Regions from separate parts of the Solidesulfovibrio sp. DCME genome, predicted to be linked through region 2. Evidence: predicted binding sites of a transcription regulator. Region 2 holds the regulator's gene; each other region holds the start of a gene.

Region 1 (10,039 bases), 1.8 Mb from region 2:
CCGCCAGCCGGCGCCGCGCCGCCTTGCCGCAAACGCCCCTGGCGACCGGCCGTCGCCGGGGACAAACGGCACGGGCGGCAACAGCTGCCGCGCCGCGCCGCCACACCCGCTTCTGGCGGCGAGCCGGGTCCGGGGACCGGCGACACGAGCGGCAACCGGCCCAAACCGACGATGGCGGTGACGGGGACCGAAAGCGGCCAGGGCGCGCCCGAGCCGTCCGCCACGGCGAGCAGGCCCGGCCGCATCCGACCGTGTAAACGGCGGGCCACAGGCCGCCCGACCGACGCAACGACGGCCGCCCCGCCCGGCGGGACGATAGCCGCCTCCCGGCGAGGCCTGGCCGGTCGTTGCCCCGCGGCACCTGCGGCCAAGGCCCAGGCGCCGCGACACCGCCAAAGCGACACCGCATGACCGCCCGCCCCGAAACAATCTGCCTCATCCATTCCCATCTGGGGCCGGCCCTCACCGGCCTGGGTTGCCGGGTCGTTTCCCTGGACCCGCCCGAGGGCCTGGCCGACCTGCCCCGACTGCTGGCCGGCCTGGCCGAACCCGTGGACTGCGTCGTGCACCAGGAGCACCTGGGCCGGCGGCTGGTCCTCACCGGCCTGGACAAGGCCCCCTGCCCCACGGTCTTCTGGTCCCTGGACACGCACCTCAATGCCTTCTGGCAGCGCCACTACGCCACGGGGTTTTGCGCCGTGGCCACGAGCCAACCCCATCTGCTCGCGGACCTGGCGCCGCCGGGGACCAGGCCCGCGGCCTGGATACCCTGGCACGGCCAGGACCGCCCCTTCGTGCCCCACGCCGACCGCGCCCAGGCCCTGGCCTTCGTGGGCAGGCTCAGCCCCCAGCGCCACCGGCGGCGCTGGTTTTGCGACCACCTCGCCCGCTTCGGGCTCAGCCACCGCCAGGACGCCTTCGGCCCGGCCCTGGGCGCGGCCTACGACACGGCCCGCATCGTGCCCAACGAGTGCATCGCCGGCGAGGTGAACCTGCGGCTTTTCGAGGCGGCTTCGAGCGGCTGCCTGGTGGTGTCGCCGCGCGCGCCGCGGGAGGTGGAGGAACTCTTCGCCCCGGACCGGGAGGCATTTTATTACGACGACGTGCTGGAACTCGACGAGCGGCTGCGCTTCGCCCTGGCCCACCCGGACCTGACCGAGCGCCTGGGCCGGGCCGCCTGGGCCGCCGTGGCCGCCAGGCATCTGCCCGAGCACCGGGCCGCCGCCCTGCTGGGCCTCCTCCGGCGGGCCGGGCCGCCGCCACGGGACAGCCAGGCCCGGGCGGGCACGGCCCTGGCCGTCTACCACCTCAACCGGGCCGGCCAGCTGGCCACGCCCCGGGCCGCCATCTGGGGGCTTGTGGCCGAGGCGCCGGGCACGCCGGCCATCGTGGCCGCCCGGCTGCAACTGGCCCTGGCCGACGCCAACCGGGAGCTGGCGGCCGCCTTGTGCGCCCTGTGCCTGACCCGGCCGGAACTGTCCGGCGACGCGCGAAGCGCCTGCGCCTGCGCCCTGGCCGCCCTGCGCCTTTGCGACGCGGCCACGGCGGCCCGGGCCTATGTCGGCTTCCTGGCCGCCTCGGGCCGACGCGACGCGCCGCGTTTGCGAGCCCCCCGCGACTATCTGCTTTTTTTCGCCAAGGCCCTGGAGGCCGTTGGCGAAGTCGCCGCGCCGGGCATGCCCTTCGACCCCGCCGTCCATCTGCCGGAAACCGCCGTCCAGTGCCTGATCGCCGCCCAGGCCCTGCATCCCCACGATGTGGACATCGAGCGGCGGCTGGAGGCGCTCCTGCGCCGCCAGCCCGGCACCGAGGCCGAACGGGTGGGCCTGCTTTCCGACCTGACCCTGCGCCGGCCCGACGACTGGTCCCTGGCCCTGGAGCTGGGCCTGGCCAATCTGCGCGGCTGCCGTCTGGAAGCGGGCGTCGAGGAAGTGCGTCTGGCCGGGGCCACGGCGGCCCGGCTCGGCCAGGGCGAACGTTTCGTCCGGCGGCTGGCCCTGGCCGACCCCTCGGGCCGCATCGCCCGGGCGGCCCTCGGCGGCGAGGACGGTGCCGTCCGTTGACGACGCGGGCGCCAGGCCGGCCGGCGGCGCGGAGGCCTTGCGGCTCTCCGGCGGCAGCGCAACCCGCCCGAGACGGATCATGCCGAGAGAAGACTCTCCATCAGCACAGACCCGACGTCTTGCCGTTGATTTCGTCCTACGGCCGGTAGGCCGGCAGGTTTGCCTCGCCGCCCGGCGCGGTCAAGATGAAGACGTCCATGCGCAGGCCCACGGGCAAGGCCGCCGGCTCGTCCACATCGACCAGGGTTTCCAGGATGCGGGTGTCGTTTTTCTCGGCCGGATCGTAGGTGCGGATGTTTTTTTTGCCGAGGATGCCGGCCACCCGGGAGACGTGGCCGACAAAGCGCCGGTCGCCGAAGGCCTCGGCCATGAGCAGGACCTTCTGGCCCACGGCCACCTTGTCGATGTCGCGCTCGTCCACGTCGGTGCGTACGCGCAGGCGGCTGACGTCGCCGACCGTGACCACGGGCGTGTCGAAGGACACGGACACCATCTCCCCGGCCCGGCGGTGCTTGCGCAGGACCACGCCGTCGATGGGCGAGCGGATGACGCCTTTTTCGGCCAGGGCCCGGGCTTCCTCGAGCCTGGCCCGGGCCTGGCCCACCTCGGCCATGGCCCGCTTGACGTCCTCCTCGCGGGTCGGGTCGTCCACGAGCCGGAAACGCTGCCGGGCGGCGTCCAGGCGCTCGCTGGCCACCCGGTATTCGCGCTCGGCCCGGTCGGCCTCCTCCTTGGACAGGACCTCGCGGGATAAAAGCCGCCGCCGGCGCTCGTTTTCCACCCGGGCCACGTCCAGGATGGCCCGCGCCTCGTCCACGGCCGCCCGGGCCTCCTTGCGCTCCATGTCCCGGGCGCCGGCCACGACCTTGGCGAAGGCCGCCTCGCTGGCGGCCAGCCCCTGCTCGGCCGCCTCCACCCGGGCCGGCAACTCGTCGGCGGCCAGGCGGGCCAGCACCTGGCCCTGGCGCACCCGGTCGCCCTCCTCCACCAGCACTTCCTTGATCTTGCCGGCCAAATCGAAGCCCAGGCGCATCTCTTCGGACAGGGGTTCCACCCGCCCCGGCGCGGCGATCCAGGCGACGGTAGCGGCCCGGGTGGCCGGCGCGGCCGAACCGGCGACGGGCGGCGATGTGGCCGGGTCGTTCGAACCGGCGCCAGGCGCGGGCGCGGCCGCCCCCTGGGGGACCGGTTGGCGCGGCCTGTCGACCCGGTTTCGGGACATCCACCAGGCGCCGGTGGCCACCATGGCGGCGGCGACGAGCAAGACCAGCAGGCGCTGCATCACGAGGGCTCCCGTGCTTCGGCCACGATGCGGCCGTCCTCGATACGGATGACCCGGTCGGCGAAATCGGCGATGCGCGGGTCGTGGGTGACGATGACCACGGACCGGCCGTGGCTGACGGCCAGTTCGCGCAACAGCCCAATGACGGCCCGGCCGGTTTCGGAATCAAGCGCGGCCGTGGGCTCGTCGGCCAGCAAGATCTCGGGCTCGGCCACCAGCGCCCGGGCGATGGCCACGCGCTGCTTCTGGCCGCCGCTCAAATCCCTAGGCAGCACGTCGGCCTTGTCGGCCAGCCCCACCGAAGCCAGGGCCTCAAGGGCCCGCGCCCGGGCGTCGTGGCCGGTTATGCCCCGCAGATCCAGGGCCACCTGCACGTTTTCCACGGCGTAGAGGGTGGGGAAAAGGTTGTAGCCCTGGAAGATGAAGCCGATGTGGGCCAGGCGCACCTTGGCCAGTTCGCGTTCGGGCAGGCCAGCCGTCTCCCGGCCCATGACCGCGACGCTGCCGGCCGTGGGCGAGAGGATGCAGCCGAGGATGGACAGCAGCGTGGTCTTGCCCGAGCCCGACGGGCCCATCAAAAGCGCCACCTCGCCGGCGGCCACGGACACGTCCACCCCGCGCAGGGCCGGCACCTCGACCTTGCCGAGGGTGAAGGTCTTGGCCACGCCCGCGGCGGCCAGCAGCGTCTCCCCGGCGACCATGCTCAGGCCCCCCGAAAGACCATGGCCGGGTCGATGGTCGTGACCTTGCGGATGGAAACCAGGCCGGCGGTGACGCACATGAACACGGTCAGGAAAAAAAGCCCCACGGACAGCGTCGGCGGCAACACGATGGAGGCGCCGCCCCGGGCGGCCAGGTCGACCAGGAAAAAGCTGATGGCGATGCCGCAGCCGTAGCCGACCAGGGCGGCGGCCACGGCCTGGATGACGATGATGCGGTGGATGTAGGCGCCCGGGGCACCCATGGCCCGCAGGGTGCCGAATTCCGGCAGGTGGTCCATGGTGGTGGCGTAGAGCGTTTGCGCCACCACCACCCCGCCGACCACGAGCCCGAGGCTTGCGGCGATCAGCAGGGCCATGCCGGCGCCGGTGGTGAACATCCAGTAGTGGCGGGTCAGCCCGGCGAACTCCTCGCGGGTGAAGACGTCCACGTCGCGCACCTGGCGGCGGATGGTCTCGGCCAGGGCCTCGGCCGTGACCCCGGGCACCGGCCGGGCCAGGACGTAGGTGCATTCCCCGTCGGCCATGCCGGTATAGCGCAAGGCGTTCTCGTAGGAGGCAAAGACGTAGGGCGAGGTGGTAAACGAGCGGATGCCCGAGGTTTCGGCCACCACCCGGGCCCGGCGGTCGCCGATCTCGGCCCGGTCGCCCGCGCCGGTGATGCCGAGCTTGTGGAAATAGAGCTTGTCCACGGCCACGGTGTCGGGCAGGCGCAAGGCGGCCAGGCCGCCGGTGGTGACGTCCCAGGGCCTCGCCAGGCCCGAGCCCGGGTCGAAGCCGACGATTTCCACGGATTCGCGGCCGCCGGCCGGTTTTTTCCAGTTGGCGAAGCGCACGATGATCCGCTCGGCCCGGGCCAGGCCGGGCACGCCCAGGATCTGGTGGAACTTGCTTGGCGGCAGGGGATGGGTGACGTCGAAATTGCGCACCCCGCGCGAGGCCACCCAGACCTCGGCTTCGGTGTTGTCGATCACGCAGGTGGTTGCCTGGGTGAAGCCCACGAACAGCCCGCCCTGGACGGCGATGAGGACCACGGCGAAGACGACGCCGGTGAGCGTCACGGCCAGGCGCACGCGGTCGTGCAGCAGGTTTCGCAGGGCGATGCGGATGGTCATGGCTGCCGCCGGCGACACGACACGACCGGCCCCTCGGCGCTACCCCATCGCCGCAGCCCCGTAAAGGGGGAACGCGGCCTCATGTCAACGCGGCGGCGGTGCCTCGCGCTGCGGGCGTGTCGCGGAAAGGGGCCACGGGACGCAGGGCGGCGCGCCCCGTGGCGACGGACGGAGGGAAGGGGACGGGCCGCCTCAGTTGGCGATGCCGAAATCGATGAGCAGCTTTTCCAGCTCGTTGATGGACAGGGGCTTGGGCACGACGAACATCTCGTTTTCGTGGACCTTCTTGGCCAGGGCCCGGTACTCGTCGGCTTGCTGGTGCTCGGGGGAGTAGTCGATGACGGTCTTGCGGTAGATCTCGGCCCGCTGGACCTGGTTGTCGCGGGGCATGAAGTGGATCATCCGGGTGCCCAGGCGGCTCGCCAGTTCCTCGATCATCTCGCGTTCGTTGTCGACCTTGCGGCTGTTGCAGATCAGCCCCCCAAGGCGCACGGTGCCGGCGTCGGCGTATTTGACGATACCCTTGCAGATGTTGTTGGCGGCGTACATGGCCATCATCTCGCCCGAGCAGACGATGTAGATCTCTTCGGCCTTGCCGTCGCGAATGGGCATGGCGAACCCGCCGCAGACAACGTCGCCGAGGACGTCGTAGAAGACGTAGTCGAGTTTCTTGTCGGCCTGGTAGGCGCCGAGCTGCTCGAGCAGGTTGATGGAGGTGATGATGCCCCGGCCGGCGCAGCCCACGCCGGGTTCCGGGCCGCCGGATTCGGTGCAGCGGGTGCCCTTGTAGCCTTCCTTGAGGATGTCATCGAGGTCGACGTCCTCGCCCTCCTCGCGCAGGGTGTCGAGGACGGTTTTCTGTTGCAGCCCGCCCAGCAGCAGGCGGGTGGAATCGGCCTTGGGGTCGCAGCCCACGACCATGACCCGGTTGCCCATCTCGGCCAGCCCGGCCACGGTGTTCTGGGTGGTGGTGGACTTGCCTATGCCGCCTTTGCCGTAGATGGCGATCTTCCGCATCCGATGGACCTCCGAACAGACTGTGTCGCTTTTTTCCGGCGGTTCCGGAAGGAGCGCGCGCAATTTCGCCCCTCCCGAAGCCGCCCCCCTGCAAGAAGCTTCCCTGCCTAGAGCACAGCCCGTACCATCGCCATTTTCCGCATGAATACCAGTGCAGTATCGCAAACACTCTCTGCGATTGACTGAACACACGCAAACAAAATCGTTGCAACCAGGCGACATCTCTACAAATTCGAACGGACACCATTTCATCTAAAGCGGTGTTCGAGCCGCACTGCGTCCAAACGCCCAAAAACAAAAACGACGTCGCCCGATGCAACGCCGTTTTTGTCGCCAGACACGGAAACCCAAAAGCCGATCACTCGAAGAAGCGCCGGATGCCGGCCGGCCAGGAGGAGGACACCCCATCCGGCCGCACATCCTTGGGAACTGGGGTCATTGTGCTTTATTCAAAGGCCGTGCCAACGGCGCCATGGCCCGCAAATGGCCAGGCCAGGCCGCCCAGGCAGCCCTTCCCACAGGCGAGGGCGCCGCAACGACGAACATTTTCGTCGGTCTGGCGACAATTTGGTAGGATATGCGGGGTGCGCGGTCCATGCGACGGGCAGCCGGCCACGCTGGCCGCGGCCTCGGCGGCCACCTCCGTCGGCGGCACAACGGATCAATATCGGACCCCTTTCCCGGCCTGATGCCCCGGGCGTGCGGCCACCCGGGGACCCGGTCGGTGGCGGCAAGACCTCCGAGCGGCCCGATACGGGGCACCATCCCCGGGGAAGCCGGGCGGCCCCGCGCCGACCAACAGGTCCGGGCGATACGTTCGGCCCTGGCCGACAGCCGGGTCATGGCCGGGCTGTTCCCGTGGTGTCCCGCCAGGATGCAGGCCAACCAGGCCGAGGTGGCCAAGGTCGCGGCCTCTGCCGGCAAGGCCAGGCTGATGTCCACCGTGGACTGCCTCATGACCATCGTGCCGGCCTCGGTGACGGACACGCCGTTCGCCCCGCCATCCGGCCGGCCGCTCCGCAACGGAGCACGGCGGGACGGCGGGACGGCGGGACGGCGGGACGGCGGGACGGCGGAGAGAGTTCCCGGCTTGGCGGCCAACGGCAACCCCCTGGTGGAAAAGCGGAAGCCGTTTGAACACTTCAATTATCGCCAAGCAAGAAGAGCGAAAACGGAACAGAGGGCGTTATCGGCGTGACCTGGCCGCCACGGACACAAAGCGCGTGGATGGCCGCCCCACCGAGCGTATCCGTATAGCCGAACTCCTGACTGATACCAAAGGCTCGTGTATCCCCGCCGTCTATCTTTGACGGAGTGCTCGACCAGAGCCACAGGGACGGATTGGCCGTTGTGAATGCCGCGTCGAGGGCGGGCGTGTCCGTGGAAAAATCGACGATGCTGTCCAGTTCGCGTATGTCCGGCAAGCGCCAGTCCGTATAGCCTCCGGTCGTCCGGCCATAGCAATAGGCCAAGGCGGAAGGCCAGCTCATGTCCGCGTCGCTGACATTTTTTTCCCACATCAATCCCGTGGCCTGATCGTTGACAACCGCATCCGCAGCGACGAATGGCCCATGGGGCAGGACTGTGCCGCGAACGCAGCGGGTGTAGGCTTCTCCGTCCTTGTTCATCGCCCCGGTGGCCAGTCCGTTGAAGGAAAGATACCAGGCATTCGAATTCTCGGCATGTGACGTCGTGTCGGACCAATATGGCCCGTCCCTGCGCGTATTGGGAAAAGCCATCTTGCTGATGCATGTGTTATCGATACAGGCATAATATTCATTGTTTTTTAAGTAATAAATCGTCTGAAGCTCTTTCATGCTCGGCAATCGCCAATCGTCATATTCTTCAAGAACCAATTCCGCGCAATAACTCACGGCCTCGGCCCAATTACGCTGGACGGCATCATCATTGCGCTGCCAGGTCAGACCGGTATGCGTGTCCACGGCCAGGCTCTGGTTGCCCAGGTTGAACGTTTGCATGGGCCTGCGGAAGTTCGCGTCCTGCCCGTAGCAGTCCTGTCCGGAATGCGGGCAGCTGACAGGCCAGCCATTCGCATCCTGGCAATCGGTGAGGCCGGTTCCTGTAACGGTCCAGGCCATGGCTTCGGAACAAAGGCAGGCAAAAAAAACCAGCAGAAACACTAGGTGCCTTTTCATACGTCACCTCATGCAGCACTGCGGTTAAGAAAACCCTGCCAGAGGGCAACGACCCCGACACTGGTGGAATTACCTCTCTTTCGACCGAACTTCACCGCTGTTGTCAAGGCCGATTCAACCGGCGCTCGGCCTTCCCTCCGGCGACCATTTCCCACCATCAGGGCCTGGGGAGGACTTTCACCTCCTCGATGCGCGTCATGCCTGGCACACAAAAACGACGCTGCCCGATACAACGTCGTTTTTGCCGCCAGACACGGAAACCGCAAGCCGATCACGCGAGGAAGCGTCGGGATGCCGGCCGGCCAGGAGGAGGACACCCCATCCGGCCGCGCATCCTTGGGAAATGGGGTCGCCAGGACTCCACAACGACCGCGCCAATGCGGCCTCGCGCCCTCTACCCAATTCAGGACACAACGCGAGCCACTTTCAAAAACATATAATTATATTAACGATATATACCAATTCCACCGTCGAAGTGGAATCGGAATTACATGGCGCCGCTAGGCCGTGCCCACGGCCCCGGCCCCAGGCGCCGGGGCACAGCGACGGACATTTTCGTCGCTGGGGCGACTGGTTGGTGGGAAACACGGGGGTGCGCGGTCAGCGCGGCGGGCAGCCGGCCACGATGGCCGCGGCCTCGGCGGCCACCTCCGTCGGTGGCGCAAGCGTTGCGGCCGGCAGCGGCTCGAAGGCCGGCGCGGCCTCGGGGCAGGCGCCCTCCAGGCCTTTTTGGCCGAACCAGCGCCCGGCCAGGGCCTTGGCCACCAGATCGCCGACCCAGGCGTTGCCCTCGGGGCTCCAGTGGGTATCGCGGCCGGAATAGGTCCCGTGGCCGTCCGGGGTCGTCCCGGCCAGGCAGGGGGTCAGGTCGAGGATATCCGCCTGGGGCAGCCCGACCTGCCGGGCCAGTTCCCGGGTCAGGCGAGCGGGCAGGGCCAAATCGAAGGCCTCCGGGGCCTGGCCCAGGTCCCGGGCGGCCTGCCGGCCGATGGCCGGGTCCACGGCCGCTTCCGGCGGCGCGAGCATGACCAGCACGGGTTTGCCCGCCTCCCGCAGCCTGGCCGCCGTGGCCAGCAGCAACTCGTACCAGGGGATGTCGTTTTGGTAGGCGAACAGGGTGTCGCGGAAAAAGGGCTTCATGGTGGAGCGGCGCTCGGAGGCCATCTGGGCCGGGGAAAGCGGCAGAAGCGACCGGTAGCGGGTGTCGGCGCCGTCGGGCAGGACGCCGAGCGTCTCCAGATCGGGCAGAAAGAGCAGGCGCCGCAACTCCTTGTCGCTTTGGAGCTTGAACAGCACCTGCGCCTTGATGAAGTCCATGAACCGGAAGGGGTACTGGTGCGGCACCAGGGTGTAGGGCCCGTAGGCCAGGCCCAGGCGGCAGAGGTCGGCCAGGCGGGCATTGAGGGCCGCCGGGTCGTAGGGCGTTTCGCGCACGTCGTTGAAGTCGTTGCCGAGGTAGACGTTGAACACCACGGCGTCGTACTCCAGGGCCTGGCTCCAGAAATACAGGCGTTCAAGATAGCCGGGAAAGGAGATGGAGGGAAAGCCCAGGTTGACCACCCGGACCGTGCGGCCCGGGACGAGGGCGCCGAGCTTTTTTTCGATGGCGGCGCACAGCCCGAATTCGGGCCTGGTCACGGAAAAGGTGAAGGAATCGCCGATGGCCAGGATGCGGAATTCACCGGCC
Region 2 (10,039 bases):
CCGTTCACCCAGAGAAGACTCGCTTGGTGCGATTCCTGCCGCCTTGTGGCGGATCAGGAGGTACTGGACACCAAGGGTTCAGCTTCGACCTGTTGGGTTTTACCCACTACTGGGGCAAGTCGCTCAAGGGAAATTGGGTTGTCAAGCGCAGGACGGCAAAAGATCGTCTTGCCAGGGCCTTGAAATCGGTAGGGGAGTGGTGTCGATTCAATCGGCATAGTGATATCGCCGATCAGTACCGGACTCTCATACTCAAAATCAAAGGTCATTGCCAATACTATGGGATAACCGGTAACTCCCGCAGGCTTAACGCCTTCCGTGATGGAGTGCAGAAGCTGTGGTGGAAGTGGTTGAACCGGCGATCGCAAAGAAACAACATGAGCTGGCAAAACTTCAACCTCATGAAGAAGACTTATCCATTACCAATTCCCGTAGCAATGCATTCTATCTGCCATCGTGTAGCAAGACCATGAACAGAGGAGCCGGATGCCTTAAAGGGGCACGTCCGGATCTGTGGGGGGCGGGGGAAGGAAACTTCCCTCGTCTACCCGACCGTCGGCTTGGACCTCAGCCTTTTCCGCTTTCCTGGCGTCGCTGGGGTCAATGCCGTTGGCGATGAGCTTACGGGCGGCGTCGCGGCGTTCCCGTGCTTCCTTGAGGGACACGTCGGGGTAGACGCCAAGGGAAATGCGATTCTCCTTGCCCCCGATCCAGTAGCGTAGCCTCCACCATTTGCCGCCGTTCGGAGAGATTTCCAGGTACAAGCCCCTTTCATCTTTCAACCGGACAACAGACTTCCCAGGTTTAGCGTTTGAAATCGCTATGTTGGTAAGTGCCACCGGACAACCTCCTTGCGGAAAAGCGAGGAACGGGCGTGTTGTCCGGTAAGTTATCCGGTCAGTTGTCCGGATGTCAAACGACGTAGTCGAACGCTATCGGACTATCTCTAGCCGATTTAGCGTTGATTTTGCTGGACTTTCGGACTTTATCGGACTTGGCTGGATGATGAATTGGCGGAGAGGGTGGGATTCGAACCCACGTGCCGGTTACTCACCGACAACCCGATTTCGAGTCGGGCCCGTTACGACCACTTCGGTACCTCTCCGCACAAGAAAGAACCGTCAGGAATTTGGAAGCATAGACCAACAACGGGCTTTTGGCAAGCGCTTATTTGCCGGGCCCGCCCACCGCCGCCTGGCGCCTGGCCCGGAAAAAATCCCGCAACAGGCTGCCGCAGGCCGGTTCCGACACGCCGGAGAGCACGTCGAAGCGGTGGTTGAAAAACGGCAGATCCGGCCCGGACAGCTGAGAGGCAATCGCCCCGGTGCGCGGGTCGGCCGCACCGTAGACGAGAAGCCCCACCCGGGCGTGGATCATCGCCCCCAGGCACATCAGGCATGGTTCCAGGGTCACGGCCAGGATCGCGCCGGGCAGGCGGTAGTTGCCGACGGCCCGGGCCGCCTGGCGCAGGGCGAGTATTTCGGCGTGGGCCGTGGGATCGGCCAGGGTGATGGGGGCGTTGCCCGCCGCGCCGAGCACCTCGCCCGACGGCGCCAGCACCACGGCGCCAACCGGCGCCTCCCCGGCCTGCGCCGCCTCGCGGGCCTGTATCAGGGCGAGTTCCATGACGTCTTCGAAGCCGGCGAACCCCGGCGGCGGGGGGGGCAGCGCCGTCTCGCCCGCCACGAAGCGCCTTGCCGGCAAAAGGGCCATGATTTCTGCTCGCGTCCGGGTAACGGCGGTGTGCGCGCCTCGCTCCGCTTCCCCCCTTTCGGGAGGTCCAGGAGGGGCAGTGCCCCTCCTGGCCGCCGGAGGCATCTTTATTGTTCTTCTTTTCTTTCCCGCTTTAATTCGCCCGCAAATAGGCCACGGCGTTGTCGAACAGCACCGTGCCGAGGCTGGGGCGCTGGCCACGGGTGTAGCCTGGGTGGTTGGTCGGGTGGTTGAAGGCCTCGGGGTGGGGCATGAGCCCAAGGATGCGGCCGGTGGGGTCGGTCAGGCCGGCGATGGCGTGGGGCGAGCCGTTGGGATTGGCCGGGTAGTCCATGGTGGCCGTGCCCGAGGCCGGGTCGGCGTAGGTCAGGGCCATGGCGCCGGTGCGCACGATTTCCTCCAGGACCTGGGGCGTGGCCGGCACCAGTTTGCCTTCGCCGTGGCGCACGGGCAGGTCCAGGCGGGTCACCCCCTTGGTAAACACGCAGGGGCTGGCCGGATTGGCGGCGAGCGTCACCCAGCGGTCCTCGAACCGGGCCGAGTCGTTGTTGGAAAGGGTCACCTGGCGCGCGAAATAGTCGCCGCCCAGGGCCGGCAACAGCCCGAGCTTGACCAGGAGCTGGAAGCCGTTGCAGATACCGAGGATGAGGCCCCCGGCCTGGAAAAAGGCCTTGAGCTGGTCGAGCAGGGCCTCGCCGGCTTCGGTGGCCGCGTGCTTCCAGCGTATGGCCGCGGCCTGCCCGGCGCCCAGGTCGTCGCCGTCGAGGAAGCCGCCCGGGAAGATGAGAAAGTTGTAGGCGTCGATGCGCGACCGGCCGGCCACGATATCGGAAAAATAAACGATGTCCGTGACGTCCGAGCCGGCTTGCCTGGCGGCGTGGGCCGATTCCACTTCGCAGTTGGTGCCGTAACCGGTGATCACGAGGGTGCGCACCTGGGCCATAGGGGAAATCCTCCCGGGGGTTCCTTGAAAAATTGCGCCCGAAGGCATAGTTTGCGCGGCTGAACATAAGGGGCCGCCCGGGCCGCGTCAACCAAGGCGCGCCACGGGCCTCCGACACGCGCAAGCGGTGGCCGCCGGGGCCGCCGGCGCGGCATGAACCTTTTTTTTCGCAAGGACGGCGGCATCATGAAGACCAAGTATATTTTCGTCACGGGAGGCGTGCTGTCCTCCCTGGGCAAAGGGCTGGCCGCCGCGTCCATCGGTGCCTTGCTCCAGGCCCGGGGACTCAAGGTCACCATCCAGAAACTCGACCCCTACATCAACGTCGACCCCGGCACCATGAACCCCTTTCAGCACGGCGAGGTCTACGTCACCGACGACGGGGCCGAAACCGACCTGGACCTCGGGCACTACGAGCGCTTCCTCGGCGTGCCCATGAGCCAGAACAACAACTACACCTCGGGCCGGGTTTATTTCAGCGTCATCCAGAAGGAGCGCCGGGGCGACTACCTCGGCGGCACGGTGCAGGTGATCCCGCACATCACCGACGAGATCAAGCGGGCGATTCTGGGCGTGGCCGGCGACGAGGACGTGGCCATCATCGAGATCGGCGGCACGGTGGGCGACATCGAGGGCCAGCCGTTCCTGGAGGCCATCCGCCAGTTGCGCATGGACCTCGGCAAGGAAAACGTCCTCTACATCCACCTCACGCTCGTGCCCTACCTGCGCGTGGCCGGCGAGGTCAAAACCAAGCCCACCCAGCACAGCGTCAAGGAATTGCGCTCCATCGGCATCCAGCCCGACATCATCATCTGCCGCAGCGAGATCGAGCTCACGCGGGACCTCAAGGAAAAGATCGCGCTTTTTTGCGACGTCGACGCCGACGCCGTGTTCACGGCCGTGGATGTGGGCAACATCTACGAGGTGCCGCTGAAGCTCTACAACGAGGGCGTGGACCAGAAAATCGCCATCTTGTTGCGCCTGCCGGCGAAAAACGCCGACCTCGAGGCCTGGCGCGCCATGCTCCATCGCCTGGAGCACCCGGCCGGCACGGTGTCCATCGCCATCGTCGGCAAGTACGTGGACCTCAAGGAGGCCTACAAGAGCCTGCACGAGGCCCTGGTCCACGCCGGCGGCATCTGCGGCGTGGCCATCCGCTTCGTCTACGTCAATTCCGAGGAGGTCACGCGGGAGTGCGCCGCCGCCACCTTTGCCGGCATCGACGGCATCCTGGTGCCGGGCGGTTTCGGCTCGCGCGGGGTGGAAGGCAAGATCGCGGCCATCGAATACGCCCGCACCGGCGGCATTCCCTTCTTCGGCATTTGCCTGGGCATGCAGTGCGCCGTCATCGAGTACGCCCGCAACGTCCTGGGGCTTACCGGCGCCAATTCCGAGGAATTCGACCTGACCACGCCCCATCCGGTCATCTACCTCATGCGCGAGTGGTTCGACTTCCGCACCCAGAAGCTCGAACGCCGCGACCCGACCTGCGACAAGGGCGGCACCATGCGCCTGGGGGCCTACCCCTGCATGGTCAAACCCGAGACCCAGGCGGCCCGGGCCTACGGCGCCGGCGAGATCTCCGAGCGCCACCGCCACCGCTACGAGTTCAACAAGGCCTATGCCGAGCGTTTCGAGGCGGCGGACATGGTCTTAAGCGGCCTGTCGCCCGACGGCGAACTGGTGGAAATGGTCGAACTGCCCGGCCACCCCTGGTTTCTGGGCTGCCAGTTCCACCCGGAATTCAAGAGCAGCCCCATGCGCCCGCACCCGCTTTTCCGTGAATTCGTGGCGGCGGCCAAACGGGCCAAAGGCTAGGGGACGGTTTTTCCCGAAACGGCCTCGGCCCGGATTGGTTTCCACGGCAACGGACAATCTGGCGGATTGCCACAACCCTTCGATTGTGGCATGCTTTTTGTTGTGCGGGGGCGGGCCTCGGCCGGCCCCCGCGTTTGCGACGAACTCAACCACAAGCACGCACGGCGGTAGCAATGGCGCTCGAACTGCGACAGCAGCTCAAACTTTCGCAGCAGTTGGTCATGACTCCCCAACTGCAGCAAGCCATCAAGCTCCTGCAGCTTTCCCGGCTGGAGCTCCTGGAAAGCGTGCAGCAGGAGCTTCTGGAAAATCCCCTCCTGGAGGAATCCGTGGAGGAGGACCGGCAGCCGGAACGGACCATGGCCGAGGAAAACCTCGGACCCTCGGGCGATTCCAGCGACGCGGCCATGGAAAAGGAACTGCTCAAAAACGCCGAATGGGAGGACTACATCGGCGATTTCGCCAGCACCAGCCGCCAGTCCCTGGCCCGGGAAACCGAACTGCCCGAGGAGGGCATGTCCTTCGACGCTAGGCTCGCCTCCAAGCCGTCCCTGGAAGGCCACATGAGCTGGCAGATGCGGCTGTCCAATTTCACGGACAAGGAACTGGAGATCGGCGAGACCATCATCGGCAGCCTCAATTCCTCGGGCTACCTGCGGGCCTCGCTGGAGGAGCTGGCCCAGATGGCGGGCGCCGGCGTCGCGGAAGTGGAGGGCGTGCTCCACCGCATCCAGCGCTTCGACCCGGTGGGCGTGGCCGCCCGCACGCCCAGCGAATGCCTGCTGACGCAAATCGAGGTCTACGGCTGGGACGACCCCATCCTCATCGAACTGGTGCGCGACCACCTGGAAGACCTGGAAAAGAAGCGCTACAAGCCCTTGGCCAAGAAATTTCGCCTGACTATGGAAAAACTCAAGGAATATCTTGAGCTTATCCAGACGCTCAATCCCATGCCCGGGGCCAGCTACGGCTCCAGCGACCCCATCTACGTCAGCCCCGACGCCTTCGTCTACAAATACGGCGACGACTTCGTCATCCTCTTAAACGAGGACGGCGTGCCGCGGCTCAACGTCAACATGGCCTACATGGACGGGCTTGGCTCCAAGGCGGACAAGGACAAGGACTACCTGCAGGACAAGATGCGCTCGGCCATGTGGCTCATGAAAAGCCTGTACCAGCGCCAGCGCACGCTGTACAAGGTGCTGGAAAGCATCGTCAAGTTCCAGCGGGATTTTTTCGAGCACGGCGTGACCCGCCTGCGGCCGCTGATTTTAAAGGACGTGGCCGACGACATCAGCATGCACGAATCCACGGTCAGCCGCATCACCTCGAACAAGTACGTGGCCACGCCCCACGGCATCTTCGAGCTGAAGTTCTTCTTCAACAGCTCCCTTGACCTCGACGACGGCGGCACCGTGGGCTCGGAATCGGTCAAGGCCATGATCAAGCGCATCATCTCCGGCGAAAACGCCAAACGCCCCATAAGCGACGAGGCCATCGCCGACATGCTCAAGGACGAACTGCAAATCAACATCGCCCGCCGCACGGTGGCCAAGTACCGCACGGCCATGGGCATCGAGTCCTCGTCCAAACGCAAGGAAGTTTTCTGATGCTTCGGGCCGGGCAACCGGCCCAATACCACGCAGCCCCGGAGGATCCCATGAACATCACCTTTAATTTCAAGAATTTCGAACCGTCGGACCATCTGCGGGACTATGCCCGCAAACGCTTCGACAAGCTCGCCAAATATACCGTCGCCACCGACGCCTCGGAGCTGCAAGTCAACCTGGCCGTGGAAAAGACCCGGCAGATGGCCGACGTCATCTTCCTGGCCGACAACATGCACATCTCCGCCCACGAAGCCTCGGAAGACATGTACTCCACCATCGACATGATCCTGGACAAGGTCGAGGCGCAAGCCAAGAAGTTCCGGGAAAAGCAGAAGGACCGCCGCCGCCAGGCCGCGGAAACCGTGCAGACCCAGGTCATCAGCATCAGCGAAGACGCCAAGGGCGGCCGCACGCCGACCATCGTCCAGACCGACGCCTACGAGCCCAAGCCCATGGCCGTGGAAGAGGCGGCCGAACAGCTGACCAGCCTGAAGCTCGAGTTCCTGGTCTTCATCAACTCCGAAACCGAACGGCCCAATGTCATCTACCGTATGCGCAACGGCGACTTCGGCCTCATCGATCCCGGAACGGGCGCGTAAATGAAGCTTGAGGACTATCTCCAGCCCGATTTCGTCATCGGGGAGCTTGCCGCCGAGTCCAAGGCCGACGTGCTGGCCGAACTGGTCGCGCCGCTTTCGGGCCATTGGCCGGATTTCGACGCCGCCAAGGCCCGCCAGGTCCTGCTGGACCGGGAAAGCCTCGGCACCACGGGCATCGGCGACGGCGTGGCCATTCCCCACGGCAAGATGGAGAGCCTCCAGCAAATCGTCATCGTCGTCGGCCGAAGCCTCAAGGGCGTGAACTTCGATGCGCTGGACTTCAAGCCCTGCCGCATCTTCTTTCTCGTCCTGGCCCCGGAGCACGTGGCGGGCCTGCATTTGCGCATCCTGGCCCACATCTCCAGGCTTTTGTCCGACGAGTCGTTCCGGCGGGCCTTCCTGGCCGCCGAGGACGACGCGGCCTTGTGGCGGGTGCTGACCGCCGCGGCCTGACCCGAAACCGTATCGCCGCTTCCCGGTCACGCCGGCGTCACGCCGGCCGGCCGGGGAGCGGTTACTTGTTTTCCCGCTTTCGGGAACGTTTGGGATGCCGGCCACACCGCGCCGGCCGGAGGGCTTGGCCGCCATGGACGCGACATCCGGGGACATGAAGATCGTCATATTGACCGGCCTGTCGGGTTCCGGGAAAAGCACGGGCCTGCGTGTCTTCGAGGACCTCGGCTTTTTCTGCGTGGACGGGCTGCCGGTGAGCCTCGTGCCCAAGCTCATCGGGCTGTTCGACGAGAAGGGCGGCCAGCGCTACAAGGGCTTGGCCCTGGGCATGGACGTGCGCCAGGCCGACCTCGACCGGGACTGGGGCATCACCCTGGCCCAGATCAAGGTCAAGGACGTCGCCCTGCAGATCCTCTTTTTCGAGGCCGACACCCAGGAGATCATCCGGCGCTACGCCACCACCCGCCGGCCCCATCCCCTGGAAAGCGCCGCCATGGGCCTGGAGCAGGCCGTGCTGGCCGAGCGCGAGCGCATGACTCCGCTTCGCGACGCCGCCGACATGGTGCTCGACACCACCCATTTCTCCATCCACGACCTGCGCCGCAAGCTCCAGGAGAAGTGGGCCTCCATCCGCCCGTCCCAGGGCAGCCTCAAGGTCCATGTCATGAGCTTCGGCTTCAAGTACGGCCCGCCGTCCGAGGCGGACATGGTCTTCGACCTGCGCTTCCTGCCCAATCCCTATTTCGACAAGGAGCTGCGCGAGCAGACCGGCAAGGACGCACCCGTGCGGGACTACGTGCTGGCCCGGGAGCCGGGCCTGGAGTTCCTCGCGCGCCTGACGGATTTTTTGCGCTACCTCCTGCCCCTGTACGCCAAGGAAGGGCGCTACCGGCTGACCATCGCCTTTGGCTGCACGGGCGGGCGGCACCGATCCGTGGCCGTGGCCGAGTCGATCTTTGACACCTTGTCCAAGGCTGGCTACAGTATTTCCCTCGAGCACCGGCATATCGAGCGCGGTTGACGCGCGGGGCCGCGCCCCTGCCGGACGGCCGCCAGCGGTTTCGCCGGCGGCATGTGTTTGGAAGCCGCTGGCCGGCGGTGCCGTGTAGGCGTCGCGGGCCGGCTGGCCTTGCCGACGGTTGGCGCCTGGCGCGACGCCGCCGTGACGGCCTCACCTTCAGCCCTGGGCCATAAAAGCCGCGAGCGAGGCTGCATGAACGGGCAAACCCAGTCGAGCGCGCCGGTGGGCGTGGTCGTGGTCACCCACACCGAATACGGAACGTGGCTGCTGCGGGCGGCGGAATTCATCCTCGGGCCGCAACAGGGCTGCCGCTCGGTCAGCGTGGACATGACCCACCCGGTGGACGCGACCCTTGTGACCCTCAAGGCCGCCATCAAGGAAACCGAGCAGGGGGCGGGCGTGCTCGTTTTGACCGACATGTTCGGCGGCACCCCCACCAACCTGAGCCTGTCCCTTTTGGGCACCGGCCACCTGGAAGTGCTCACGGGCGTCAACCTGCCCATGCTCATCAAGATCCTGGGCTCGCGCACGCGGCCCCTGCAGGCCCTGGCCGTGGAGGCCAAGCAGGCCGGTTGCCAGGGCATCGTGGTGGCCGGCGAGGTGCTGCGCAAAAAGGTGGCCGAGGGCTAGGCCATGGCGTTCGTGCGGGTGGACAACCGGCTCGTGCATGGCCAGATCATCGAGACCTGGCTGCCGTTTACCAACGCCCGGGCCATCCTGGTCGTCAACGACGCGCTGTCCGCCGATGCCCTGCGCCAGGAGATCATGTCCCTGGCCATTCCGGCCGGGGTGCGCATCGAATTTCTGCCCGTGGCCGAGCTCATGCCCTTTTTGGCCCGAAACCCCCTGGAGGCCGAGGACGCCCTGATCCTTTTTGCCAGTTGCCGCGACGCCCGGGCGGCCTACGAACAGGGCTTCGGCTTTGGCAACTTGAACCTCGGCAACCTGCATTACGCCCCGGGCAAGAAGCAGGTCTGCCCCCACGTGGCCCTGTCCAAGGAAGACGAGTCCTGCCTGGATTTTTTACGCGACAGGGGCGTGCGGCTCGATTACCGTTGCGTACCGAGCGATCCGCAGCAGTTGCGCTCCGTGTAGGTCTTTGGCCCCACCCGGCAAGGGCGGCCCCGCGCCGGCGGCGCGGCAACGATTTGCTTGAAGCGAGAACCGAAGCATGACCCATCAGGCCGACATCCTGCTGCACGTTTTTGGCGTCGCTTTTTTTTTGTCCTGTTTTCGTCCTTCCGCTTCTTCGTCAACGCCGCCCTGCTGGAGCGGCCGCTGGTCATCGGCTTCGCCTGGGCGGCCGTCTACGGCGACCTTGACCTGACCCTCAAGCTGTGCCTGTTCTACGAGCTGTTCTGGCTCGACGGCATTCCGGCCGGCACGCACATTCCACCCAACGCCGCCGCCGCCACCCTGGCCGGCCTGTCCCTGATGCATGTCTTCCAGCTGACCTCCCCGGCCGAGGCGCTGTTCGTGGCCGCCACCACGGCCCTGCTCGGCCGCCTTTTCGCCGCCCTGGAAGGGGTGCAGCGGGTGGTGGAGAACATCGTGCTGTCGCGCTACACGGCGGCCAGGGAGCGGACCAAGGCCCCGTTTTCACCGGGCCGGCTGATCCGCCGGGCCTTTTACGACATGGTCATCTTAAACGGCATGGCCTTCAGCGTGGCCCTGGCTGGCCTGGTGGCGCTGTATTACGTGGTCTTGCCCAAGGTCTGGCCCTACCTGTCCTCGTCCGGGGCCAGTTGGAGCCAGCTGTGGATCCTCGGCAGCCTGGGCGGGGTGTTGTCCCTGCGCTACCGGCCGGCCTACATGGTGCTGGCCGGGGGCATGGGGCTGACCATGCTGTGGTTTCTGCTGTAGCCCGGCCGGGCCGGCCGGG
Region 3 (10,039 bases), 2.2 Mb from region 2:
CATAGCCGTCGCGAGGCCCCTCCCCGGACAGTGGGGCGACGAGCCGGCCTGCGAATCACATTTCCCCGCAACACCCGCCGCCGCCCGGCGGCCCCGGGCGGCGGCGTGGCGGTCGGCCCGGCCTACCAGGCCACGGGCTTGGGGTTGATGTCGTCTGAGCCCATCTGGTGCCAGTAGGGATAGGCGGGGGTGCGGCGGCTGACGGCGTCCAGGCGGCCGATCTGCTCCGGGGACAGGCGCAGCTCCACGGCGCCGAGGTTTTGCCGCAACTGCTCCTCGTTGCGCGCGCCGACCACGAGATTGCACACCGTGGGCCGGGTCAGCAGCCAGGCCAGGGCGACCTGGGCCACAGTGCCGCCCGTCTCCCCGGCCACGACGTCCAGCACGTCCACCACGTCGTAGAGGAAGGCGTCGTCCACGGGCGGCCCCTTTTCGGCCCCGCCCGCCTTGATGCGGCCCTCGCCCATGGGCTGGCCCCGGCGGATCTTGCCGGTCAGCCGCCCCCAGCCCAGCGGGCTCCAGACCATGAGCCCCACGCCCTGGTCGAGGCCCAGCGGCATGAGCTCCCACTCGTAGTCCCGGCCGAGGAGCGAATAGTTGCCCTGGTAGGCGACGTAGCGGCCCAGGCCGTATTTCTCGGACACGGCCAGGGACTTCATGACCTGCCAGCCCGAGAAGTTGGAACAGCCGATGTAGCGGATCTTGCCGGCCCGGATCAGGTCGTCGAGGGTGCGCAGGGTCTCCTCCACCGGGGTGCGGCCGTCGAAGCCGTGCATGAAATAGACGTCGATGTAATCCGTGCCCAGGCGCCGCAGGCTGTCCTCGCAGGCCCGCAGCAGGTGGTGGCGCGACGAGCCTCGGTCGTTTGGCCCCTCGCCCATGGGGAAGGTGGCCTTGGTGGCGACGAGCGCCTTGTCGCGCCGGCCGGCCAGGGCCTGGCCCAGGATCGTTTCGGCCGCGCCTTCGGAATAGATGTCGGCCGTGTCGAAGAAGTTGACGCCCGACTCCAGGCAGATGTCCACCAGCCGGGTGGCCTGGGCGGCGTCGGTCTCCCCCCAGCGCTTGAAGAAGGCGTTGCTGCCGCCGAAGGTGCCCGTGCCGAAGCTCAGGACCGGGACATGCAGCCCCGATCGCCCGAATTGCCGGTTTTCCATGCGCTACTCCTTTTCATGGCTCCCCGTGCTCGTCGCCCCGGCCGCATCGGCCCGCCGAACAGGCCGCCGGGCCGGGGCCACGGGGATTGCCCGGACCATAACGCGGCCGACCGGCCAAGGCCAGCCCGGCGGAGGCTTTTCGCGCTTCACGACCGGGCGGCGCCGCGCACCTCCACGGCCAGGGCGCCAAGGCCACGGGCCAGGCCCAGGGCGTGGACCCGGGCCGGTCGGCTGCCAGGGCCGACGGAAACCCCACGCCGATGACGACGATGGCCGCAACGCCCGGCGATTGACGGCCCGGTGACAAGGCGGCTAGTCCTTGGCCATGACAGGCCGCGACCCGCGCCCCCTGGCCGGGGCATGCCTTTTCCTTGTCTGCCTCGTTGCCTGGGCCGCGCTCGCCCCCGGGGCCTGGGCCCTGGACACCGGCCGGGACATCCCCGGCATCCTGCGGCCGGTGCGCGTCGGCGGCGACCGGGACTACCCGCCCTACGAATTCCTGGACAAGGACGGCCAGCCGGCCGGCTTCAACGTCGACCTGACCCGGGCCATTTGCGAAGCCATGGGCATGCAGGTGGAATTTCGCCTCGGCGCCTGGGCCGGCGAACGCAAGGCCCTCATGGACGGCGAACTGGATATCCTCCAGGGCATGACCTATTCCGACGAACGGGCGCAAATCCTCGATTTCGCGCCCCACACCATCGTCAACCACGCCATCTTCGCCCGCCGCGACAGCCTGCCCGTGGCCAACCTGGACGAGCTGGCCGGCAAGAAGGTCATCGTGCACCGCGCGGGCTACATGCACGACACCTTGGCCGGCCGGGGCTTCGAAAAGGACCTCGTCTTCTCCGAAACCCCGGCCGACGGGCTGCGGCTGCTGGCCTCGGGCCAGGGCGACTACGCCGTGGTGGCCATGCTGCCGGGCAGCTACATCATGCGCGAAAACAGGCTCGACAACATCCAGCCCGTGGCACGGTCCGTGGCCACCGTGCGCTACGGCTACGCCGTCAAAAAGGGCAACGAGGCCCTGCTCGCCCGCTTCAGCGAAGGCCTGGCCATCCTGCGCGAGACCGGCCGCTACCAGGCCATCCACGACAAGTGGCTGGGCGTGCTGGAAAACGGCAAGCTCAAATGGGAGGTCATCGGCCTGTACGTGGGGGCGATCGTCACGCCGCTTCTGGCCCTGCTCGGCGGCTCCATGCTCTGGACGCATTTTCTGCGCAAGCAGGTGGCCCAGCGCACCCGCTCCCTGAGCCAAGCCCTGGACGAGCTGTCCCGCAACCAGCGCCAGCTGGTCCAGGCCGACAAGATGGCGGCCCTTGGCATCCTGGTTTCCGGCGTGGCCCACGAGATCAACAACCCCAACGGGCTGATCCTTCTAAACCTCCCCATCCTGCGCAAGGTCCAGGCCGACGTGACCCGGCTGCTGGACGCCTGCCAGGCCCGCGAAGGGGAGTTCACCCTGGGCGGCATCGCCTACGCCCGCATGCGCGAGGAGATCCCCCGCATGCTCGAGGAGATGCAGGACGGGGCCACGCGCATCAAACGCATCGTCAACGACCTCAAGGACTTCGCCCGGCGCGAGGAAGGCGCCGCCAAGGCGCTCATCGACGTAAGCGACGCCTCGCGCAAGGCCGTGCGCCTGGTCGAGGCCACCATCCGCAAGCACACCAGCCACTTTTCCACGCGCTACGAGGAGGACCTGCCCCTGGTCTGGGGCAATTCCCAGCGTATCGAGCAGGTCATCATCAACCTGATCCTAAACGCCTGCCAGGCCCTGCCGGACAAGGCCCGGGCCATCGAGGTCACCACCCGCCACGACGACGCCGCCGGCAAGGTCATCCTGTGCGTGCGCGACGAGGGCACGGGCATCGCCCCGCAGCACCTGCCCCACCTGACCGACCCGTTTTTCACCACCAAGCGCGAAACCGGCGGCACGGGCCTGGGCCTGTCCGTTTCCGCCGGCATCCTCAAGGAACACGGCGGCGGCCTCACGTTCGATTCGGCCCCCGGCCGGGGGACCATCGCCTGCCTGGAACTGCCCGTGCCCAAGGAGGAACCGCCGTCGTGACCGCCACCCCCTCCCCGGCCTTCGGCATCCTGCTCGTGGACGACGAGCCGGCCTGGCTGCGTTCCCTGTCCCTGACCCTGGAATCCGCGGCCGGCATCACCAACACCTTCCTGTGCCAGGAAAGCCGCGACGTCCTGCCGCTTCTGGAAAAAGGCGGCATCAGCCTCGTGCTCCTCGACCTGACCATGCCGGGCCTGTCCGGCGAGGAGCTGCTGGCCGCCATCGGCGAGCGCCACCCCGACGTGGCCTGCATCATCGTCAGCGGCGTCAACCAGCTGGACACGGCCGTGCGCTGCATGAAGCTCGGGGCCTTCGACTACTACGTCAAGACCGACGAGGAGGACCGCATCGTCAGCGGGGTGGCCCGGGCCATCCGCATGCTGGAACTGCGCGACGAGAACCGGGCCGTCAAAAGCCGGCTGGTGGCCGGCGGCCCGGCCCATCCCGAGGCCTTCGCCGGCCTGGTCACCCGCTCGCGGGCCATGCTGTCGGTGTTCGCCTATGTCGAGGCCGTGGCCAAAAGCCCCCAGCCCCTGCTGGTGACCGGCGAATCGGGCGTGGGCAAGGAGAACCTGGTGCGGGCCGCCCATGCCGTCAGCGCCCGGCCCGGGCCGCTTGTGTCCGTCAACGTGGCCGGGCTCGACGACGCGGTCTTCGCCGACACGCTGTTCGGCCACGTCCGGGGCGCCTACACAGGGGCCGAGGCCGCCCGCCGGGGCATGATCGAGGAGGCCGCCGGCGGCACGCTGTTCCTCGACGAAATCGGCGACCTGGCCATCGCCTCCCAGGTGAAGCTGCTGCGCCTGCTCCAGGAGGGGGAATATTTCGCCCTGGGCAGCGACCAGCCCAAGCGGCTGCGGGCCCGGGTCATCGTGGCCACCCACCGCGACCTGGCCGCCGACGAGGCCGCGGGCAGGTTCCGGCGCGACCTCTATTTCCGGCTGCGCACCCACCATGTCCACATCCCGGCCCTGCGGGAACGCAAGGAGGACATCGAGCCGCTTACGCGCCATTTCCTGGCCGAGGCCGCCGCGGCCATGGGCAAGCCCACGCCCACGCCGCCGCCGCAGCTGGCCGCCTGCCTGGCCGCCTATCCCTTCCCCGGCAACATCCGGGAGTTGCGGGCCATGGTCTTCGACGCCGTGAGCCTGCACACCGGGCGCATGCTGTCCATGCAAAGCTTTCTTACGGCCATGGGCCGGGCCAAGCCCTGCCCGGCCGCGCCGCCGCCCAACCCCTTCGCCCCCTTCGAGCGGCTGCCCACCTTCGCCGAGGCGGCCCGGTTTTTGGTGGACGAGGCCCTGGCCCGCTCGGGCGGCAACCAGACCCTGGCCGCCCGGCTGCTCGGCATCTCCCAGCCGGCGCTGAGCAAACGCCTCAAGCACGCCGCCGCCGGCAACCCCCATAACCCGGGGAATGGCCATAACCAGGGGTTATAAGCGCCAACACCCCAGCATGAAAGACTTTTCAGCCTCTTTTGCGGCCGGCCCCCATAACCCGGGTTATGGGGGCTGGCCGCCAACAACCCGGCCGATTCATTTTTTCGAAAAATATCGAACAGTTCGCGCCGTCACTTTTCCGGCACACATTCTGCTCCCTGTCGGCACACAGGCGGTTGCGCCAGGCGCCCGGCCCGGGCCGGTTCCGGAAACGCTCCGGGCCGGGCCGGCGGCGTCCTGGCACCGGATGCCGCACGGATTCGCAACGACCCAGCCACAAGGAGCCTCCCATGCAACGCGCGATCAAAGCCCTGGCCCCGATCCTGCTCGGTGTGCTGATCTGGGTGCTTCCCGCCCCCGAAGGCCTCTCCGCCGCCACCTGGACCTATTTTGCCCTGTTCGCGGCGGTGGTGTTGGCCCTGGTGCTCGAACCCGTGCCGCCGGCCCTGGCCGGGCTTATCGGCGTCACGGCGGCCACCGTCCTGCGCCTGGTGCCCATGACCCCGGGCAAGGCGCCCTCGCCCGGCGAGGCCATCAAGTGGTGCCTGTCGGGCTTTTCCAACGGCACGGTCTGGCTGATTTTCGCCGCCTTCATGTTTGCGCTGGGCTACGAGAAGACGGGCCTCGGCAAGCGGCTGGGGCTCACGCTGATCCGGCGCATGGGCAAGAAGACCCTGGGCCTGGGCTACGCCGTGGCCCTGGCCGACCTGATCCTGGCCCCGTTCATGCCATCCAACACGGCCCGAAGCGGCGGCACCATCTTCCCCATCATCAAGAACATTCCGCCGCTGTACGGCTCGACGCCGGACAACAATCCCCGGGGCCTGGGCGCCTACCTCATGTGGACGGCCCTGGCCACCACCTGCGTGACCTCCTCGATGTTCCTCACGGGCCTGGCCCCCAACGTCCTGGCCCAGTCCCTGGTGGAAAAGACCGCCCATGTGAACCTGGCCTGGGGCCAATGGTTCATGGCCGTCCTGCCCGCGGGCGCCATCCTGTTTTTGGCCACGCCGCTTCTGACCTACATCCTCTATCCGCCGACCCAGAAAACCTCGGAAAACGCCCCGATCTGGGCCGCCGAGGAACTGCGCAAGCTCGGCCCCCTGACCGGCCGCGAGGTCACCATGGCCGCCCTGGCCGTGTGCGCCCTGCTCGGCTGGATCTTCCTCAAGGATTTCGTGGACCCCACCACCGTGGCCCTGGCCGCCATCTGCGTCATGTGCCTGGCCGGGGTCGTCACCTGGGAGGACGTCATCGGCTACAAGCAGGCCTGGAACGTGCTGGCCTGGTTCGCCACCCTGGTCACCCTGGCCGACGGCCTGGGCAAGACCGGCTTTCTCAAGTGGTTCGCCGAGGCCGCCTCGACCCACATGCAGGGGCTGTCCCCCACGGCCACGCTCCTGGGCTTGACCATTCTCTTTTTCGTCAGCCACTACATGTTCGCCAGCATCACGGCCCACGTGGCGGCGCTGCTTCCGGTCATGCTGGCCACGGCCATGGCCGTGCCCGGGCTCAACATCGCCACGGCCTCCATGGTCCTTTGCGCCACGCTCGGCATCATGGGCATCATCAGCCCCTACGGCACCGGCCCCTCGCCCATCTATTTCGGCTCGGGCTACGTCAAGAGCAAGGAATTCTGGATTCTCGGCGCGATCTTCGGCGTCATCTACCTGGGCGTGTTCCTGCTCGTCGGCTTCCCCTGGATCCTGTCCCGGGCCTAGGAGGTACCCTTGGAAAACATGACCATGGTTATAAGAAAAAATAAAATATTCTAATCTATTATCTCGAAATTCCCAGGCACGGGTTTCGAGGGCGCGACACCCGGCCGGACCTGGGAAGGGGCGCCATCCGGCGGTGGGGCGACAACACGGCGGCAACGACGGCGCCGGGGTCGCCCCCAGCCGCGCCGGCCCGCAAACAGGCGCGCACACGACGGCCCCGCCTCCCATGGGCCAAATGGGCGTGGCCCCGCTTCCCTCGGGTCAAACGGGTGCGGCCACGCCTCCCCTTGCCAAACGGGCGCGGCCCCGCCCGGTCAGGCCTCGGCCAGGGCCACCAGGCGCGAGGCCGCACACGGCCCGGGCATGGTGCAGTAGGGCGCGAACAGCGGAAAGAATTCCCCGGGGTCGAAGGCCCGCTCCGGGGCCAGCACACCCGGCCCCGAGGCCTTGCCGCGCAGGTGCAGGACCGCGCCCAGGGCCAGGGGCACACCGGTCATGGACGCCATGTCGGCCGGCGTGGCGGCAAGGGACGCGGCGACCGTCTTCGTGACCCCGTCACGCCTGCCCTCGCCCAGCGCGAAAAAAAGCGGCAGCCGGGGGCCGTCCACGAACCGCGACAGGGCCGTGAGCAGGGCCTCGACCCAGCCGGCCCCGGCGGCGCTGGCCACCAGGTCGCGGCCCGCTTCCTCCAGGCTCATCCGGCCGGCGTCGATGGCGTCGCGGTAACCGCGAAAGGTGCCGATCCAGGCCGCGGGCATGACCATGCCGCAGTGGGTCTCGCGCACCTGCGGCCAGGAATAGTGGAAGGAGACGGGCTCGGGATGGCCCACGCTGTAGAGGGTGCGTTTTCCCCGGCCGGGGTAGTCGATGACCAGGTCGGCCAGGGGTGGGTCGTCGACGAGGGCGCCGTCGCGGCACTCCAGGATGGTGCCGGAGCACTGGGCCATCCAGTGGATGACGGCGGCGGAAAACTCCAGGCTGTCGTCGGTTCTTTCCTCGATGTTCCAGCCGGCCACCAGCCGCTCGGCGGCCTCCAGGCGGTCCATGACGCAAGCGGCCAGAAGGTTGGTCAGCCCCGGGCTTGCGCCCATGCCGACCACGGCCGTGACGCCGGCCTCCCGGGCCTGGCGGTCCATGTCCAGCATGTCCCGGGTGGGGGCCGGGTCGTCGCAGATGTCGAGGTAGTCGGTGCCGGCCTCGATGGCCGCCCGCAAGACCGGCGGCCCGAAACGGAAAAACGGCCCCACGCAGTTGAGCACCAAGTCGGCCCGGCCCATGAGCCCCACCAGGGCCTCGTGGTCCGTGACGTCGACGGCGACCGCCTCGGCCTTGCCCTGGCACGAAACGGCCACCCGGGCGGCGTCGTTGCGCTCCAGGCTGGCCACGGTCAGGTGCCCCACCTCCTCGAAGGCGGCCACGGTCCGGGCAGCCAGGGCGCCCATGCCGCCGGCGCCGAGCAACAGCACGTTTTTGCCCATGTCACGTCCTCCCGGAGCCGGCCGCCTCCCCGTCCATTGCCGTGCCGTCCTTGCCCGGCCATTCGAAGAGCCTGCACAGCCGCGCCCAGAATTCCTCCCCGAGCACGGCCAGGCCCACGAAAAAAAGCCCCTCCCCGGCCAGCAGCAAATACAGGAGCGTGCGCGTGCCGCCGCTGCCCGGCCGGCCAAAGAGCAGAAAGCCGAGGGCGGCGTAATAGGGCACGAGGCTGCCGACAAAAAGGGTAATGCCCAGGCGGTGGCGCCACAGGCTGATGTGCCGTGGCCGGGCGGGCCGCTCCCGGCGCAGGAAAAACGCCTTGAGCTTCTCCTTGATGCCGACGACGAAGGATTTGCCGAGCAGGGCGATGGCGGCGATGCAGGCGATTTCGCCGGAGGCGACGTAGATGGCCCCGAGGGTGACGGCCTCGGCGGCGCCGATGGGCGCGAAGGCGAGCAATTCAACGGTGCAGATGGGAATGAAACTGTAGACGAGCAGGCCGAGCCCCAGGCGCTTTTTCCAGGCAACCGTTGGCTGGCTCGCATCAGGCTGTGATGGGGTCATGGGAGGGCCTTTGTTTCAGGCATGCGTGCCGGACAGGCCGGGCGACAGTGCGCTGTGCCTGTCATGCCTTGCCGCGGCCACTCTTGTTGCATCTAGCATTTCACCCTGCCGGGCGTCAATTGCGCCACAGCGGCGTCACCCGCCCCGATGCGGCCCGCGACCGCCTTTGCCGCCGCTTGGCAACCACGCCGGATTCGGGCGGTCGCAGCGACTTTGAAAGACCGGCGATTTTTGGTATGTAGTGTTGCCCCACCCGCAAAAGACAATGAGCAGTCCTCCCGCCGGCCCGGGGAAGTCTTGCGGGCCTTGTCCCAACGTTCGCCCCATGTGACGCGACAGTCACCAGGAGTGCAGCGATGCGCAGGCTTTCCGGTTCGATTGGCATGAACGTGTTCCTGGTCGTCCTGGCCGGCGTGCTGCCCGTGCTCGGCCTGGTCCTGGCCACCGGGTACGAGCGCCGGGGGCACGAGGTCGAGCAGGCCCGCCTGACCACCTTGCGGCTGGCCCAGGCCTATGCCGACGGCCAGGTCAACGAAACCCTGCGCCTGCGCGTCATCCTTGCCGCCGTGGCCGCCCAGCAGGCCGTGCGCGACCTCGACGCCGCCACCAGCGACCGCTTGTTTCGCGACATGCTCCTGGCCAACCCCAACTACGTCAATTTCGCCCTGGCCAGGCCGGACGGCGAGGCCGTGGCCTCGGCCCTGCCCTTCACGCGGCAAAACCTGGCCGAGCGCCGGGAGTTCCGGGAGGCGCTGCGGACCGGCGCCTTCGCCGTGGGCGAGTATGCCGTGGGCAAGGTCAGCGGCGTCCAAGTCCTGCCTTTCGCCTATCCCGTGCGCGACGACCAGGGCGCCATCCGGGGGGTGCTCATCGCCACCTTGCGGCTCGGGGACATCGGCGCGTCCTTCGACCAGGTCATGTTGCCGCCGGATTCCTTCGTGGGCATGGCCGACCGCAACGGCCGCAGGCTTTACCGCCATCCGCCCCTGGCCAAGCCGGGCATCGGCGAACCCATCGCCCCCAACGTCTGGGCCACGATCCATTCCGCCCACGCCCCCGAGCTCTTTACCGAGACCGGTTCCGACGGCCTGCGCCGCATCTATGCCGTCAGCTGCGTCAGCCTGGGGGACGACGAGCCGTATCTCCATATTTTCGTGGGCATTCCCGAAACGGCTGTCACCGCCCAGGCCGACGCGGCCACGCGCCGGCTCCTGGTTTGGCTGTCGGGGTCGCTTGCCGCCTCGGTGTGCCTGGCCTGGGTCGTGGGGCGCTTCGGCATCCACGCCCCGCTGGAGCGGCTGGCCCGGACAGCCCGACGCATCGGCCTGGGAGACCTCCAGGCCCGGTCGGGCTTGACCGATGCCCGGGGCGCCCTGGGGACCCTGGCCCGGTCCATGGACAAAATGGCCGAGGACATCGCTTCCGATCGGGAAGCCCTGATCCGAGCCATGGAAGCCAGGGACCGCGAGGCCCAGTGGCGGGCCACGCTCATGGATGCCAGCGCCGACGGCATCGTGATCATCGATGGAGACTACCGTGTCGTGGAGGCGAACCGGCGTTTCGCGGTCATGCTCGGCTACGATGCCGAGGAGGTCGTTGGCCTGCGGACCTGGG

The links. Region 2 encodes sigma-54, which starts transcription at its own class of promoters, with help from an activator protein. Its sites were predicted from a motif close to CTGGCACGGNNNNTGCTT; they were not measured.
Region 1: nifH (nitrogenase iron protein) is a predicted target of sigma-54. The motif match lies at 6,307-6,324, and genes of this name have one in related genera.
Region 3: ACP59X_RS02840 (anion permease) is a predicted target of sigma-54. The motif match lies at 4,804-4,821, and genes of this name have one in related genera.

What each region holds. Positions count from the first base shown of each region.
Region 1 covers NZ_CP188261.1:4,667,058-4,677,096, forward strand. The annotation lists gene ACP59X_RS20680 (glycosyltransferase family protein) at 408-2,063, shown strand; gene ACP59X_RS20685 (HlyD family secretion protein) at 2,200-3,345, opposite strand; gene ACP59X_RS20690 (ABC transporter ATP-binding protein) at 3,345-4,046, opposite strand; gene ACP59X_RS20695 (FtsX-like permease family protein) at 4,049-5,179, opposite strand; gene nifH (nitrogenase iron protein) at 5,372-6,196, opposite strand; gene ACP59X_RS20705 (Lcl C-terminal domain-containing protein) at 7,339-8,352, opposite strand; gene ACP59X_RS20710 (alginate O-acetyltransferase AlgX-related protein) at 8,953-10,039, opposite strand, start outside.
Region 2 covers NZ_CP188261.1:2,908,282-2,918,320, reverse strand. The annotation lists gene ltrA (group II intron reverse transcriptase/maturase) at 1-473, shown strand, start outside; gene ACP59X_RS12840 (Arm DNA-binding domain-containing protein) at 492-839, opposite strand; tRNA gene ACP59X_RS12835 (tRNA-Ser) at 1,012-1,105, opposite strand; gene tadA (tRNA adenosine(34) deaminase TadA) at 1,168-1,713, opposite strand; gene ACP59X_RS12825 (phosphoribosylformylglycinamidine synthase subunit PurQ) at 1,847-2,656, opposite strand; gene ACP59X_RS12820 (CTP synthase) at 2,843-4,474, shown strand; gene rpoN (RNA polymerase factor sigma-54) at 4,648-6,084, shown strand; gene hpf (ribosome hibernation-promoting factor, HPF/YfiA family) at 6,135-6,683, shown strand; gene ACP59X_RS12805 (PTS sugar transporter subunit IIA) at 6,684-7,136, shown strand; gene rapZ (RNase adapter RapZ) at 7,270-8,157, shown strand; gene ACP59X_RS12795 (PTS sugar transporter subunit IIA) at 8,350-8,787, shown strand; gene ACP59X_RS12790 (PTS sugar transporter subunit IIB) at 8,791-9,252, shown strand; gene ACP59X_RS12785 (PTS sugar transporter subunit IIC) at 9,310-10,020, shown strand.
Region 3 covers NZ_CP188261.1:686,573-696,611, reverse strand. The annotation lists gene ACP59X_RS02855 (aldo/keto reductase) at 123-1,154, opposite strand; gene ACP59X_RS02850 (transporter substrate-binding domain-containing protein) at 1,480-3,225, shown strand; gene ACP59X_RS02845 (sigma-54-dependent transcriptional regulator) at 3,222-4,664, shown strand; gene ACP59X_RS02840 (anion permease) at 4,955-6,385, shown strand; gene ACP59X_RS02835 (saccharopine dehydrogenase family protein) at 6,700-7,863, opposite strand; gene ACP59X_RS02830 (hypothetical protein) at 7,865-8,425, opposite strand; gene ACP59X_RS02825 (PAS domain S-box protein) at 8,782-10,039, shown strand, end outside.